DNA from 3 places in the Streptomyces sp. NPDC031064 genome. Region 3 is predicted to be linked to each of the others. Evidence: riboswitches for the same ligand, from Rfam matches in the RefSeq annotation. Region 3 holds a riboswitch; each other region holds the start of a gene.

Region 1 (5,344 bases), on a different contig from region 3:
CGCACCGAGGTGATACGGCCGCCCGCCCGCGCCGTGCTGTACACGAGCACCAGCGTGAGCAGCGCCCCGGCGAACGCGGCCACCGACAGCGACACCGGCCCGAACAGGCTCACCCCGAAGACGATCACCATGACGGCGCCCAGCGACGCGCCCGACGACACACCCAGCAGGTACGGCTCCGCGAGCGGGTTGCGCACCAGGGCCTGCATGGCGGTGCCCACCACCGCGAGCCCGGCGCCCGTCACCGCCCCGAGGAGCACCCGTGGCGCCCGCACGTCCAGGACGATCGTCTCGCGCGCCCGGGACCACACCGGCTCCGGCCGGTCGGCGCCCAGCGCGTGCGTCACGATGCCCCACACCTCGCCGGGCGGTACGTGAACCGAACCGATGGCCATGCCTGCCGTGACCGACGCCAGGAGCAGGACGCCGAGGACGGCCAGGGTCACGGCGAAAGCGGGTGCGCTCCGCCGCCGCGGGCGGCCGGTGGGCTCGGGAGCGGCCGTGGCCTTCGCCGGGCCCGTCACCGGAACCTCTCCGGGTGCAGCGCGCGCGCCAGGTCCTCGACCGCGTACGGCGGCCGTACGCCGACCAGGGTCGCGGTCAGCGGCAGCACCACGAACCGCTTGTTCTTCACGGCCGGGACGTCCGCGAGGGCCGGCTGCGAGAGCAGGAACTTCTTCTTCCGCTCCACGTTCCCGGCACCCGCGTAGTCGTAGATGGCGATCACCTCGGGCTTGCGGGCCACGACCTGCTCCCAGGAGGCGTCCCCGAAGACCTGGTCGAGGTCGTCGAAGACGTTCCGGCCGCCGGCCAGCCGGATGATCTCGGTGCCCAGGCTCTTGCCGCCCGCCGTGAACGCCGACTTGTCGCCGCTGTCGTACACGAACACGGGCACGGCGGGCGCGCCCTTCACCGCCTCGGTGGTCCTGGCGATACGTCCCCGGAGGTCGGCGACGAGCCGGTCGGCGCGGTCCCGCACGCCGAAGATCGAGCCGATGGTGCGGATCTCGTCGTAGGTGTCCTGCATGGACACCCGCTTCTTCCCGCAGTACTCGCGGTTGAGGTAGGTGTCGATGCCCGCGTCGGCGAACGCCTTGCGGGAGCGGCCCTCGTTCTCGGCGAACGCGCTGCCGTAGCCGCCGTAGACGAAGTCCGGCTCGGCCTCCAGGACCTTCTCGAAGGACGGTTCCCTCTCCGCCAGCTCCGGGACGGCCTCGAAGTCCTTCCGCAGCCTGGGCAGAACGGCCGAGTCGGGGAAGGCGGTGCCGACCATCCGGTCCTTCAGCCCCAGCGCCAGCATCAGTTCGGCCGGGTGCTGGTGGATGGTGACCACCCGGGAGGGCGGCCTGTCGTACGTCGTGCGGGTGCCGCAATTGTCGATGGTGACCGGGAAGCCCGGCCCGGACGGCGCGGTGGCCTTCCGGTCGTCGGCCGCCCGTCCGGGGCCGCCGCAGCCGGCCAGCAGGGCCGCCGACAGGGCGACGGCCAGCACCACGGCGCGCCGGGCGCGGGGGCGCGGGCGGGCGGCGGGGGACAACCGGGGACGGGGGAACAAAAGGGGACGGGGGAACCAATGAGGACGGGGCGTGCCGTCGTACACGTAAAGCCTCCTGGGGAGTCCGCGCTCCTCGGAACGGGCCCGCGACAGGCCAGTGTCCTGACTCCCGGATCGACGTTCCCCCGGCCTTCCCGCGCGTGGTGCGCAGTGGCCTTCTCGAAGGGTTCCACTCCCCGGTCACAGTGGCGGGACCGTGCCGGAATCGCACCGGCTTCCTGTCTCCCGTCGCGGTGATGACCAGGCGATACTACGTGGCCGGTGCCACCGGGCGGACCTGGCGTGCGGTGCGGTGCCTCTGCGATCCTGCCTTCGACCTCACGACCGAGAGGACGGTGGCACCCGTGTGCCCGCGCGTGTGTGACGGATCGTCGCCGGACGGCACTCCCACCCCTGACGTCCTCGCACGCGTCCGCGCCATCGGCCCCTACTTCGCCGTGGCTTGTGGGCCGCGCCCCGACGCCGCGTGCTTCCGGCCGCTCACCGACCTGTACACGGACCGGGACGGCGCGCTGGACGCGTACGTGGCGGCGGTCGGCCGGCGGCTCGGCACCGGGCGGCGGTCCGGGGCCGGGCAGCGGCGGGTCGCCGCCTCGACCCTGCACATCGGGACGGCCGCCCGGCTGTGGTCGGTCGCCCTGGCCACCGCCGCGCTCACCGGGCGCGTGCCCGACCTCGCGCCCGACCGCCTGTGGTGGCGCCCGGCCGAGTCCGGCCCGATCGACCTGTGGCTGCCGGAGGTGTCCGGGGTGGCGGGCGACGACGTGCCCCTGGCCCTGCACGAGACCGTCGTCGTGCGCAACCTGCTGCCGCTGGGTGACGCGCTGCGGGAGCACTCCGCGCTGTCCCCGCACGTGCTGCGGGGCAACGCCGCCTCCGCGCTCATCGGCGCCGTCCGGGTGCTCACCGCCCACGTCCCCGACGCCCCCTGCCCACCGCTCCCGCTGGTCACCGCCCTGCTGGCACGCGAGCCGCTCGCGAGCGCCGGGGCCTTCACCGCCGTGCCCCTGACGTACCGGCGCCGTAGCTGCTGCCTCTACTACCGCGTGCCCGGAGCCGGTTACTGCGGCGACTGCGTGCTCAGCCCGGCCGGTACGCGCCGTTGAGGTAGTGCTCGCCGATGTCGCGGAGCCGGTGGGCCGTGGAGCGGCCGGCCGTCAGGACGCGGGCGTTGCGCCAGAACCGGTCGAGGCCGGGGGCGTCGGCGAGTGCCGGCACCCGCGTCGTGATGTGCAGGGCGGCCTCGGCCGTGACCGTCTCGGCCGTGGCGACGAGGGCGGCGATGTCGGCGGGCTCGTCCGCGTCGATGCGCGCCCCCGCCTCCAGGGCCCCGGCCATCGCCGCCGTCGCCCGTTCGACCACCGCGGCGGCGGTCCGGGCCGCCGACGCCAGTTCCCCGAACGCGAGGAGGACGTCCGGGTCGGTGGCGGGCAGCCGGCCACCGGGGCAGGCGTCGCGCGCCTCGGAGAGGGCGCCTTCGGCGATGCCCAGGCCGACGTGGCACAGGGCGAGCCGCAGCGCGGGGGCGGCGAGCGCGGTGAAGGGCGCGGTCGACTCCTCGTCGTACGGCCGGGCACCGATGACCTGCGCGGGCGCGACGGCCACCCGGTCGAAGGCCACGCCACCCGCACCTGCGATCCGCTGGCCGAGCCGGTCCCGGGCGGGATCGACGGACACGCCGGGACGGCCGGACGGCACCCGTACGACCAGGACGTCACCCGTCACGGGGCACAGGGCGTCCACGACGAACCGGTCGGCGACGGTCACGGCCGTGTCCACGGCCCGGTGGCCGTTGAGCAGGTACCCGGAGTCGAGCGGGGTCAGGGTGAGGTCCGCCCCGCCGCCGTCCGGGGCGCCGGTGTGCACGCCGCCGGCCCAGAGCAACTGGTCGCGCGCGGTGTCCCGTTCGAGTGCGGCGGCGCGGTGGGCCGTGGCGTAGAAGCGGCCGCTCCAGGTGTGCACGTAGTGGCGGGCGAGCAACTCGCCCACGGAGCTGTCCGCCGTGGCGATCTGGTGCACGACGGCGCAGCCGGTGCGCCAGTCGACACCGTGCGTACGGCCCGGCGGCACGAGGGCCGCCAGGAGCCCGGCCTCGCGCAGCCGCGCCACCTCGTCGACGGGCGGCCCGCCGGCGCGGTCCCGGGCGATCGCGTCCGCGGCGAGGTCCTCCGCGACGTCCCGCGCGATGCGCAGCGGCGTGCCGGATTCCTGGGCGGGAGCGGTCACCGTCCCGGGTGCGGCGGACGTCACTTGGCCAGGGCGGGGACGCCGGCCACGGCCGGGGAGGGCTGTGCCGACCGGCGGCGGTGTTCCTTGACGGAGTACGCCAGGGCCGCCGCCCAGAGCAGGCAGACGAGGCCGTGGACCGTCCACTGGGCGGCGTCGCCGGCGCCGAGCCACTCGCCGCGCAGCAGCGTGCGGACGTTGGTGAGGACGATCACGCCGCCGACCGCCGACCCGAGGACGCGCGGCGGCACATGACGTACCAGCCAAGCGGCGATGGGCGCGGCGATCAGGCCGCCGATCAGCAGGGCGACGGCCCAGGAGTAGTCGATGCCCTGCGATCCGAGGCCGACGAGGAAGCCGATGCTCGCGGCGACGGCGACCAGGAACTCGCTGGTGTCGATGGAACCGATGACCTTACGCGGCTCCAGGCGCCCACCGGCCAGGATCGCGGGGGTGCCGACCGGGCCCCAGCCGCCGCCGCCGGTGGCGTCGAGGAATCCGGCGACGACGCCGAGCGGGGAGAGGAACCGCTTGCGCAGCGGCTTGCCCAGGTTGCCGGTGGGCAGGCTGAGGAAGGTGAAGCGGCCGAGTACGTAGAGGCCGAGGCCCAGCAGGATCAGGGCCATGACCGGCTTGGCGACGTCGGTGGAGAGGCTGGAGAGGACCGTCGCCCCGGCGAACGCCCCGGCCGCGCCCGGAATGCCGATCTTCGCGACGACGCGCCAGTCCACGTTGCCGAACCGCCAGTGCGCGGCGCCCGAGGCGAGGGTCGTGCCGATCTCGGCGAGGTGCACCGTGGCGGAGGCGGCGGCGGGGTTCGGACCGGCCGCCAGCATCAGGGTGGTGGAGGTCACGCCGTAGGCCATGCCCAGGCTGCCGTCCACGAGTTGGGCGCCGAGCCCGGCAAGTGCCAACACGATTAACGTCTTCACGGCCACCTCGCAGATCGATCCCTAGTTTCCCTATCGGTTTAGTAGGGATAGTGGCGTGCCGAAAGCCCCGTCGGCAAGGGGCTGTTCAGGAATCGGACAGAATCGCCTCGTAAGGTGAGACGCGCTCAGGGGTTGGACCAGGCGGCGGGGTCCTCCACCAGCGAGTGCACCCCTTCGGGGAGGCGGCCGGACGCCACGTCCGCCAGCGACACGCCTTCGAGGATGCGCCGGACGTTCGCCCGCAGGGCGATCCACAGCGGGAGCAGGGACTCGGCGGGCCCGTTGTAGGACAGCTCGGGCGGCCGCACACCCCGTACGGAGACCAGGGGGCCGTCCACCGCGCGGACGATGTCGGCGACGCTGATCTCACCGGCCGGCCGGGCCAGCCGGTAACCGCCGTTGGCGCCCCGCTGGCTGATGACCAGACCGGCCCGCCGCATGTCGTTCAGGATGCTTTCGAGGAACTTGTGCGGAATCTCCTGCGCCTCCGCGATGGCCTCGGCCTTCAGCGGCCCGCCCCGTTCACCGGCGGCGAGCAGCAGGGCGGCCCGCACCGCATAGTCCGCCCTGGCTGAGATCCGCATGCGGGCATTATCCCGTACGCGCACGCGGCCCCATGTCCGAGGTGGCA
Region 2 (5,344 bases), on a different contig from region 3:
CGACCCCGGTCTCTTCTTCGCCGTCAACTCCCCGGCGGGCGTGGTCGGCACGACCGTGCAGTCCGCCGCCGAAGCCGTGTCCAACTTCGGCTTCACCATCTCCCCCGACCAGCTCGCCAAGGCCGCGGCGGACGTCGAGGAGGCGTCGCTGCTGTCCCGGACCGGCGGCGCGCCGACCTTCGCGCTCGGCATGTCGGAGATCTTCTCCGCGGTGTTCGGCGGCGCCACCATGAAGGCGTTCTGGTACCACTTCGCCATCATGTTCGAGGCGCTGTTCATCCTGACGACGCTGGACGCCGGCACCCGCGTGGGCCGCTTCATGCTCCAGGACACGCTCGGCAACCTCTACAAGCCCTTCAAGCAGGTGAGCTGGAAGCCGGGCGTCTGGTTCGCCAGCGCGGTCGTGGTCGGCGGCTGGGGCTACTTCCTCTGGGTCGGCGTGCACGACCCGCTGGGCGGCATCAACCAGCTCTTCCCGCTGTTCGGCATCGCCAACCAGCTCCTGGCCGCCGTCGCGCTGGCCGTCTGCACGACGCTGCTCGTCAAGTCGGGCCGGCTGAAGTGGGCCTGGGTCACCGCCGTGCCGCTCGCCTGGGACGTGGCGGTCACGCTCACCGCGAGCTGGCAGAAGATCTTCTCGGCGGACCCGCGCGTGGGCTTCTTCGCCCAGCGGGACAAGTACCAGGCGGGCATCGACTCCGGCCAGGTGCTGCCGCCCGCGAAGTCGATGGACGACATGCACACCGTCGTCACCAACTCCACCGTGGACGGCGTCCTCTCCGCCCTGTTCGCCCTCCTCATCGTCGTGGTGATCGCCGACGCCGGGCGGGTCTGCTACAAGGCCATCACCAACCCGGCCGGCGTGAAGCTCTCCGAGGTCCCGTACACCCCCTCCAGGCTCGTCGCACCCGCCGGGCTCTTCCCCACGGCGGAGGAGAAGGCAGAGCTGGTGGCCGCCGGCCTCGGCCCCGAGGGCGGCATCCGCGAGGACGGCGGCAGCGGTGACGAGGTGCCGGCCGGGACCGGCTCCCGGTGAGGACCGCGGTGAGGCCCCCCGTGACCGCACGGCCGGACGGCCGGCTGCGACGCGCCGTCAGGTGGGTGCGCTGGTACGTCCGCGAGGTCTCCGGCGAGGGCGCGTACGACGCGTACGTCGCCCACGCCCGGCGCTGCGACCCGAGCGCCGAGGTGATGACCCGGCGCGAGTTCGAGCGCAGGCGCACCGACGCGCGGGAGGCGGACCCCCGCGACGGGTTCCGCTGCTGCTGAGCGGGTGACCGCACGACGGGCCGCCGTGTTTCCGGAGACGGAAATGCGGCGGCCCGTCGCCGTACCCCTCCACACTCGGACCATGGACATCACCATCAGGGCGGTACGGCCCGAGGAACACGGGACGCTCGCCGACATCACGGCCCAGGCGTACCTCGGGGACGGGCTCCTGGCCTTCGGGGAGAGCGACGAGTACCTGATCGCGCTGCGGGACGTGGCCCGGCGGGCCGCCGGCGCGGAGGTGCTCGTGGCCGTGGAGCGGGACGAACGGGTGCTGGGCGGGGTGACGTTCGTCGCGCGGGGCGGCGGTCCGTGGGCGGGCCTGGCCCGCGACGGGGAGGCCGAGCTGCGGATGCTCGCGGTGGCCCGGGAGGCGCGGCGGCGGGGCGCGGGTGAGGCGCTCGTCCGGGCGTGCGTGGAGCGGGCGCGGGCGGTGGAGGGGTGCGCGCGGCTGGTGCTGTCCACGCAGGCGTCCATGCGGGCGGCGCACCGGATCTACGAGCGGCTGGGGTTCGTCCGGACCCCCGAGAGGGACGTGCGGCCCGTCCCGGGCGTGACGCTCCCCACGTACGCGCTGGCCCTCTGAGGCTCTGACCGACACAACATGTGGGGGGTGCCTCAACTCGCGCCCCCCACATGTATGCTCGTCCTCGCTGTCGCCGCAGGGGAATCCGGTGGAAATCCGGAACTGTCCCGCAACGGTGTGTTGGTGTGCCTTTGTGTACGTACGAGTCCGAAGACCTGCCGACAGCGCGCCCGGACCGTCCGGCCCGGGTGCCCAGACGTCCGGGCCTCGCGGAATGGGCCGGTGGACGCGGTGCCCCGCACCCTGTGCCCGGGTGTGCCCGCTCCCCTGCCCGCGTCCGCGGTGGCCCCGAGCCGAGCGAGGGAGAGCCCCCACGTGACCATCGCGCCAGCCGATCCGGCTTCAGCAGTCGCAGTCACGGACACGACGGAGACGGACGGACCCGGGACCGTACTGCTGCGGACCCTGACCGACCTGACCGCCGATCTGCCCGACACCGACCCGGGCCGGGTCGCCGCCGCCGCGCTGCGGGGCCGGCACGCCGGTTCGGACGAGGCGGAGCTGCGCGAGCTCGCCACCGAGGCGGCCGCCGGGCTGATCTCCGAGGACCCCGCGTACTCCCGGCTCGCGGCGCGGTTGCTGACCGTGACGATCACCAAGGAGGCGGCCGGTCAGGGGGCGGTGTCGTTCTCGGCGTCGGTGGCCGTGGGGCACCGGGAGGGTCTGATCGCCGACCGTACGGCCGCGTTCGTGACGGCCCACGCCGACCGGATGGACGCGCTGATCGACCCGGCCGCCGACGACCGGTTCGGCTACTTCGGGCTGCGGACGCTGTACTCGCGCTACCTGCTCCGGCACCCGATCACGCGCAAGGTGATCGAGACGCCGCAGCACTTCATGCTGCGGGTGGCGGCGGGGCTGGCCGAGGACGATTCGGTCCGCGCCCTGGACGAGGTGGCGTCCCTGTACGGGCTGATGAGCCGGCTGGACTACCTGCCCTCCTCCCCCACGCTGTTCAACTCCGGTACGCGCCACCCGCAGATGTCCTCGTGCTACCTGCTGGACTCGCCGCTGGACGAGCTCGACTCCATCTACGACCGCTACCACCAGGTGGCGCGGCTGTCGAAGCACGCGGGCGGCATCGGTCTGTCGTACTCCCGCATCCGGGCGCGCGGTTCGCTGATCCGCGGCACCAACGGGCACTCCAACGGCATCGTGCCGTTCCTGAAGACGCTGGACGCCTCGGTCGCGGCCGTGAACCAGGGCGGGCGGCGCAAGGGTGCGGCGGCCGTGTACCTGGAGACCTGGCACGCGGACATCGAGGAGTTCCTGGAGCTGCGCGACAACACGGGTGAGGAGGCGCGGCGCACGCACAACCTGAACCTGGCGCACTGGATCCCGGACGAGTTCATGCGCCGGGTCAACGCCGACGCCGAGTGGTCGCTGTTCTCGCCCGTCGACGTGCCGGAGCTGGTCGACCTGTGGGGCGACGAGTTCGACGCCGCCTACCGCGCCGCCGAGGCCAAGGGGCTGGCCCGCAAGACCATGCCGGCCCGTGACCTGTACGGCCGGATGATGCGCACCCTGGCGCAGACCGGCAACGGCTGGATGACGTTCAAGGACGCCTCGAACCGTACGGCCAACCAGACCGCCGAGCCGGGCCACACGGTCCACTCGTCCAACCTGTGCACCGAGATCCTGGAGGTCACGGACGACGGCGAGACGGCCGTGTGCAACCTGGGCTCGGTCAACCTGGGCGCGTTCGTGTCCGGCGGGGACATCGACTGGGAGCGGCTCGACGCGACCGTCCGTACGGCCGTCACGTTCCTGGACCGGGTCGTCGACATCAACTTCTACCCGACCGAGCAGGCCGGGCGGTCCAACGCCAAGTGGCGGCCGGTGGGCCTCGGCGCCATGGGCCTCCAGGACGTCTTCTTCAAGCTGCGACTGCCGTTCGACTCCCCCGAGGCGCGTGCCCTGTCGACCCGCATCGCCGAGCGGATCATGCTCGCCGCGTACGAGGCGTCGGCCGACCTCGCCGAACGCAACGGCCCGCTGCCCGCCTGGGAGAAGACCCGCACGGCGCGCGGGGTGCTGCACCCCGACCACTACGACGTGGAGCTGACCTGGCCGGAGCGGTGGGAGGCGCTGCGCGCCCGTATCGCCGAGGTCGGCATGCGCAACTCGCTGCTCCTCGCCATCGCGCCGACCGCGACGATCGCCTCGATCGCGGGCGTGTACGAGTGCGTCGAGCCGCAGGTGTCCAACCTGTTCAAGCGCGAGACGCTGTCGGGCGAGTTCCTCCAGGTCAACTCCTACCTGGTGGAGGAGCTGAAGCGGCTCGGCGTGTGGGACGCGCAGACCCGTGAGGCGCTGCGCGAGTCCAGCGGCTCGGTGCAGGGCTTCACCTGGATCCCGGCCGAGGTGCGCGAGCTGTACCGGACGGCGTGGGAGATCCCGCAGCGCGGCCTGATCGACATGGCGGCGGCGCGTACGCCGTTCCTGGACCAGTCGCAGTCGCTGAACCTGTTCATGGAGACGCCGACGATCGGCAAGCTGTCGTCGATGTACGCGTACGCCTGGAAGCAGGGCCTGAAGACGACGTACTACCTCCGTTCGCGCCCGGCGACCCGGATCGCCCGTGCCGCGTCCGCGGCTCCCGCCGTCCCCGTACCCGCGCAGGTGACTCCGGAAGACGCCGTCGCCTGCTCCCTGGAAAACCCCGAGTCCTGCGAGGCCTGCCAGTAATGACCGTGGAGAACAAGAACCTGCTCGACCCGGGCTTCGAGCTCACCCTGCGCCCGATGCGCTACCCGGACTTCTACGAGCGCTACCGGGACGCCATCAAGAACACCTGGACCGTGGAGGAGGTCGACCTCCACTCCGACGTCACCGACCTCGCCAAGCTGACGCCCGGCGAGCAGCACCTGATCGGCCGGCTGGTGGCGTTCTTCGCGACGGGCGACTCGATCGTGGCGAACAACCTGGTGCTGACGCTCTACAAGCACATCAACTCCCCCGAGGCGCGGCTGTACCTGTCGCGGCAGTTGTTCGAGGAGGCCGTGCACGTCCAGTTCTACCTGACGCTGCTGGACACCTACCTCCCCGACCCGGAGGACCGCGCGGCCGCGTTCGCCGCCGTCGAGAACATCCCCTCCATCCGCGAGAAGGCGCAGTTCTGCTTCCGGTGGATGGACTCGGTCGAGAAGATCGACCGGCTGGAGACGAAGGCCGACCGCCGCCGCTTCCTGCTGAACCTGATCTGCTTCGCCGCCTGCATCGAGGGCCTGTTCTTCTACGGGGCCTTCGCGTACGTGTACTGGTTCCGCTCGCGCGGTCTGCTGCACGGCCTGGCGACCGGCACCAACTGGGTGTTCCGCGACGAGACGATGCACATGAACTTCGCGTTCGAGGTCGTCGACACCGTCCGCAAGGAGGAGCCGGACCTCTTCGACGACGAGCTCCAGCAGCAGGTCACCGACATGCTGAAGGAGGCCGTGGCGGCGGAGCTCCAGTTCGGCCGCGACCTGTGCGGTGACGGCCTGCCGG
Region 3 (5,344 bases):
GTGACCCCGCTGAGCACCGCCCCGCCGCGGGTACGGGTCAGGAGCTGCTGGCGGGCCAGCTCCTCCAGGTCCCGGCGGACGGTGGCGGGGGAGACGTCGAGCAGTTCGGCGGCCTCGCCCACCTCGATGCTGCCGCGCTCGCTCAGCGCGTCGAGGAGCCGCGTCCACCGCTCGTGCGTACCCATCACCGTTCTCCTCCGTCGCGTCACGGCCTGCCTGGGCCGCTTCGGGCTGTGAGCGTAACGCGCCCGCCCGGCACGGTGCGCATTCATGCGCACTCTTGCTCAAGCCTGAGTGTTGGCTCTATAAACGAGTCATCTTCAATCATGAGTCCCGGGGAGCCACCATGAGTCATGTCGACGCGGAGATCGCCGGGCAACCCGCGTGCTGGCGGCGCGCGCTGGAGGCGCGCCCGGCCGGGCTGCCGCAGGACGGCGAACGCGTCGCCGTCATCGGCTGTGGCACGTCCCTGCACATCGCCCAGGCGTACGCGTCCCTGCGCGAATCCGCCGGGATGGGGGAGACCGACGCCTTCGCCGCGTCCGCGTACCCGGTGACCCGCCGCTACGACCGGGTGCTCGCCATCACCCGCTCCGGCACCACGACCGAGGTGCTCACCACGCTGCGACGGCTGGCCGGCGACACCCCGACGGTCGCGCTCACCGGCGACCCCGGCACACCCGTCCGTGATGTCGCGGGCACGGTCGTCGACCTCTCGTTCGCCGACGAGCGGTCCGTCGTGCAGACCAGGTTCGCCACCACGGCCCTCGTCCTGCTGCGCGCCGGCCTCGGTCTCGTACCGCCGGACCTGCCGGAACAGGCCGAGCGGGCCGTGCTCGCTCCACTCGAAGAAAAGGCGGTGGCCGCCGAGCAGTTCACCTTCCTCGGCACCGGCTGGACCGTCGGCCTCGCCCACGAGGCCGCGCTCAAGGTGCGGGAGGCGGCCGGGGCGTGGACGGAGTCGTACGCGGCGATGGAGTACCGGCACGGCCCGATCAGCATCGCGGGACCCGGGCGAGCCGTCTGGTTCCTCGGCGCGCCGCCGGCCGGCCTCCTCGACGAGGTGCGGGCGACCGGCGCCTACGTCTCCGTCTCCGCGGCCGACCCGCTCGCCGAACTGGTCCGCGCCCAGCGCCTCGCGGTCGCCCTGGCCGGCCGGCGCGGCCTCGACCCCGACCGGCCCCGCCACCTCACCCGCTCCGTCGTGCTGGCCGACGCCGACGCCGACGCCGACGCCGACGCCGACGCCGGGGCGCGGGCCGGGGCCGGGATCGACGTCCGGGTGGAGTCATGACGGTCATCGCCCTGGACGTCGGAGGCACGTACATCAAGGGCGGCGTACTCTCCGACGACGGCACCCTGCGCCACACCGAGCGCTGGCGCACACGGGCGGACCGGGGCCCGGACGCCGTCCTGGAGACCGTGCTCGCCCGCGCCGCCGAACTGGCCGAGCGCTTCCCGGCGGCCGAGGCGGCCGGGGTCGTCGTGCCCGGCATCGTCGACGAGCACGACGGCGTCTCCGTCCTCGCCGCCAACCTCGGCTGGCGCGACGTACCCGTCAAGGACTGGCTGGCCGAACACCTCGACCTGCCCGTCGCGTTCGGGCACGACGTCCGGGCCGGCGGCCTCGCGGAGGCCAGGGCGGGGGCCGGGCGGGGCTGCGCCGACTTCCTCTTCGTGCCGGTCGGAACCGGGATCGGGGCCGCCGTGTTCGCCGGGGGCCGGGCCCGGGCCCTGACCGGTGGCCACGGCGGCGCCGGCGAACTGGGGCACCTCGTGGTGCGGCCCGGGGGAGAGCGCTGCCACTGCGGCGCGCGGGGCTGCCTGGAGACCGTGGCGTCCGCCTCTGCCATCGCCCGCCGCTACTCCCGTGCCACCGGCAGGTGCGGCACCACCGCCAGGGACGTCCAGGCCCGGGCCGAAGCGGGGGACGCCAAGGCCGCCGCCGTCTGGTACGAGGCGGTCGAGGCCCTCGCCGACGCGCTGACCACCGCGATCACCCTGTACGCCCCGGAGCGCGTCGTCATCGGCGGCGGCCTGTCCGGGGCGGGCGAGTCCTGTCTGGCACCCCTGCGCGCGGCGCTCGCCGAACGCCTCACGCTCCAGGCCGGCTTCCGTGCCATGCCCCAGGTCGTCGCGGCCCGGCTCGGCGACCGGGCGGGCTGCGTGGGCGCGGCGTACCTCGCCCAGGACCTCCTGGCCGACGCCGTGGACGTCCCGCCTCCGCCCCGTACACCAGGAGAAGCACCATGCCCCTCGTAGGGACGTCCGACATCGTCACCCCCGCCGCACGCGCCGGAAGGGGCGTCGGGGCCTTCAACGTCATCCAGCTCGAACACGCCGAGGCCATCGTGGCGGGCGCCCCCGTGGTCCTCCAGATCAGCGAGAACGCCGCCCGCTACCACGGCGCGCTCACCCCGGTCGGCACGGCGACGCTGGCCGTCGCCCGCGCCGCGACGGTTCCGGTGGCCGTCCACCTCGACCACGCGACCTCGCCGGACCTCGTCGCCGAAGCGGTGTCGCTGGGCTTCACGTCGGTCATGTACGACGCCTCGACCCTGCCCTACGAGGAGAACGTCCGCGCCACGGCCGGCATACGGGCCCGCTGCCACGCGTCCGGTGTCTGGGTGGAGGCCGAACTGGGCGAGGTCGGCGGCAAGGACGGCGTGCACGCCCCGGGCGCCCGCACCGATCCGGACGAGGCGGCGGCCTTCGTCGCGGCCACGGGCGTGGACGCCCTGGCGGTGGCCGTGGGCACGTCGCACGCCATGCGCACCCGCGACGCCGCACCGGACTTCGCCCTCATCGCCGCGCTGCGTACCGCCGTCCCGGTACCCCTGGTGCTGCATGGCTCGTCGGGGGTCGCGGACCACGACCTCGCCACCGCCGTCGGCCACGGTATGACCAAGGTCAACATCGCCACGCACCTGAACCGGGTCTTCACCGGCGCCGCCCGCCGGGCGCTCGACGCGGACCGCATGGTGGCCGACACACGCCACTACCTCGGTGCCGGGCGTACGGCCATGGCCCACGAGGTGACCCGGCTGCTCGGCGTCCTCAGCGCGTGAGCACGAGCGGGCACCCGTGGTAGCTTGCGCAGGCCAGTCGTACTCCGTACGCGTGTACGTGAGTCAGGGAATCCGGTGCGAATCCGGAACTGACGCGCAGCGGTGAGGGTGACGGGCGCGGCAACCGCAGCCACTGGGCCGGACATGGGCCCGGGAAGGCGCCGCGCCCGGATGATCCCGAGTCCGAAGACCTGCTGGCGAACACGTACGGACGGGCCCCGCGCATGGGCCCCCGACGCCGAGGACTTCGCTGTGCCCATCACACGCCCCACCGCCTCGTTCGCCGCGCTCCTGTGCGGAGCCCTCCTCCTGACCGGCTGCGGGGGTGCCCCCGGCACGTCCCCCTCACCGGCTTCGGCCGGCACCCGCGTACTGGACAACTGCGGGCGGAAGGTGGAGATCAAGGGGGACGGGCCGCGGCGGGCCGTCTCGCTCAACCAGGGGACCACCGAGATCATGCTGTCCCTCGGTCTCGCCGACCGGATGGCCGGAACCGCCACCTGGACCGACCCCGTCATGAAGGGCCTGGAGAAGGGGAACGCGGGCGTGACCCGGCTCGCCGAGAACAACCCCTCCTTCGAGAAGGTCCTCGACACCGAACCCGACTTCGTCGCCGCTTCGTTCGCCTCCACCCTCGGCAAGGGTGGCGTGGCCACGCGCGATCAGTTCGCGAAGCTCGGCGTGCCCACCTACCTCTCCCCGTCCGACTGCGTGGGCAAGGACAACAGCGGAGACGGTGACGGCGTCCGCACCAAGCCGCTGACCATGGACACCGTGTACGGGGAGGTACGCGACCTCGCCCGCGTCTTCGGCGAGGAGAAGCGCGGCGAGGAGCTGGTCGCGAGCCTCACCTCGCGTGTCGCCAAGGCGACCGGGGGACTCAACGCCTCGGAGGTCACCCTGCTGTACTGGTTCTCCGACGCGAACTCCCCCTACATGGCCGGGTGCTGCGGCGCCCCCGGCGTCATCACCCGGGAAGTCGGCGCCAAGAACGTCTTCGACGACACCACCGAGGAATGGCCGCAGATCAACTGGGAGACCGTGGCCGACCGCAACCCCGACGTCCTCGTGATCGGCGACCTCACCCGTAAGGCGCAGACCGCGGAGAGCGCCGCCAAGAAGATCGCGTTCCTGGAGTCGAACCCGGTCACCCGCACCATGGACGCCGTCAAGCACAAGCGGTACGTCCTGCTCAGCGGCCAGGCCATGAACCCGACGATCCGCACGGTGGAGGGCATCGAGCAGGTCGCCGCCGCGCTCCGTGAGTTCGGCCTGTCGAAGTGACCGCCGCCCTGCTGCGCACGGCGGCGGGGCTCGCGGCACTCGCCGCGTCCGTCGCCCTCGCCATCACCATAGGCCCGGCCGACATCGGCGTCGCCGACGTCTGGTCCGTCGTGGTGTCCCACCTCGCCGGGGACGCCTCCGGCCTCACACCGATCCGCGACGGGATCGTGTGGAACCTGCGGCTGCCGCGCACCCTGCTGGCGGCCGTGTGCGGTGCCGGACTGGCGTTGTGCGGGGCGGTGATGCAGTCGCTGCTGCGCAACCCGCTCGCCGACCCCTTCGTCCTGGGTGTCTCGTCCGGAGCCTCCACCGGAGCGGTCGTGGTGGTCGTCCTCGGTGCCGGCGGCGGAGCCCTGCCGGTCTCCGGGGGCGCTTTCGTGGGCGCGGTGTGCTCGTTCGCCGCGATGCTGTTGCTGAGCCACACGCTGGGCGGGACCACCGACCGGGTCGTGCTGTCCGGCGTCGCCGCGATGCAGTTGTTCTCCGCGCTCACCTCCTTCGTCGTGGTCACATCGGCCGACGCCGAGACGACGCGTGGCGTGCTGTTCTGGCTGCTCGGCTCGCTCAGCGGCGCCGGCTGGACCGACGTATGGCTGTGCCTGGCCGCCCTCGCGCTCACGCTGGCCGTCTGCCTGGCCCACGGCAGGGCGCTGGACGCCTTCGCCTTCGGCCAGGACGCGGCAGCCACGCTGGGCGTGAACGTCGGCCGTGCGCGGCTGGTGCTGCTCTGCGTCACCGCACTGCTCACGGCGGCCCTCGTCAGCTCGGCCGGCGCCATCGGCTTCGTGGGCCTGGTGCTGCCGCACGCCGCCCGTGCCCTCGTCGGCCCCGGGCACGGCCGGCTGCTGCCCGCCGCCGCGCTGGGCGGAGCCGTCTTCCTGGTGTGGATCGACACCCTCGCCCGGACCGTCATCGAACCGCAGGAGGTACCGGTCGGCGTCGTGACCTCACTGGTCGGCGTGCCCGCCTTCGTACTCGTCCTGTACCGCACC

The links. Region 3 has a riboswitch for cobalamin ahead of ACZ46W_RS01340 (ABC transporter substrate-binding protein). Riboswitches for the same ligand answer to the same signal wherever they lie in the genome.
Region 1: it holds a riboswitch for cobalamin, as region 3 does, so the genes downstream of both, ACZ46W_RS23690 (ABC transporter substrate-binding protein) here and ACZ46W_RS01340 (ABC transporter substrate-binding protein) in region 3, are expected to answer to the same signal.
Region 2: it holds a riboswitch for cobalamin, as region 3 does, so the genes downstream of both, ACZ46W_RS08215 (ribonucleoside-diphosphate reductase subunit alpha) here and ACZ46W_RS01340 (ABC transporter substrate-binding protein) in region 3, are expected to answer to the same signal.

What each region holds. Positions count from the first base shown of each region.
Region 1 covers NZ_JBVIGF010000006.1:441,330-446,673, reverse strand. Annotated here, with positions in the region: gene ACZ46W_RS23695 (FecCD family ABC transporter permease) at 1-524, opposite strand, end outside; gene ACZ46W_RS23690 (ABC transporter substrate-binding protein) at 521-1,600, opposite strand; cobalamin riboswitch at 1,631-1,815, opposite strand; gene ACZ46W_RS23685 ((2Fe-2S)-binding protein) at 1,792-2,661, shown strand; gene ACZ46W_RS23680 (acyl-CoA dehydrogenase family protein) at 2,636-3,805, opposite strand; gene ACZ46W_RS23675 (sulfite exporter TauE/SafE family protein) at 3,802-4,713, opposite strand; gene ACZ46W_RS23670 (RrF2 family transcriptional regulator) at 4,839-5,297, opposite strand.
Region 2 covers NZ_JBVIGF010000002.1:318,206-323,549, reverse strand. Annotated here, with positions in the region: gene ACZ46W_RS08230 (carbon starvation CstA family protein) at 1-1,036, shown strand, start outside; gene ACZ46W_RS08225 (YbdD/YjiX family protein) at 1,057-1,269, shown strand; gene ACZ46W_RS08220 (GNAT family N-acetyltransferase) at 1,352-1,855, shown strand; cobalamin riboswitch at 1,910-2,032, shown strand; gene ACZ46W_RS08215 (ribonucleoside-diphosphate reductase subunit alpha) at 2,171-4,543, shown strand; gene ACZ46W_RS08210 (ribonucleotide-diphosphate reductase subunit beta) at 4,543-5,344, shown strand, end outside.
Region 3 covers NZ_JBVIGF010000001.1:316,536-321,879, reverse strand. Annotated here, with positions in the region: gene ACZ46W_RS01360 (DeoR/GlpR family DNA-binding transcription regulator) at 1-185, opposite strand, end outside; gene ACZ46W_RS01355 (SIS domain-containing protein) at 347-1,294, shown strand; gene ACZ46W_RS01350 (ROK family protein) at 1,291-2,262, shown strand; gene ACZ46W_RS01345 (class II fructose-bisphosphate aldolase) at 2,250-3,068, shown strand; cobalamin riboswitch at 3,086-3,281, shown strand; gene ACZ46W_RS01340 (ABC transporter substrate-binding protein) at 3,321-4,352, shown strand; gene ACZ46W_RS01335 (FecCD family ABC transporter permease) at 4,349-5,344, shown strand, end outside.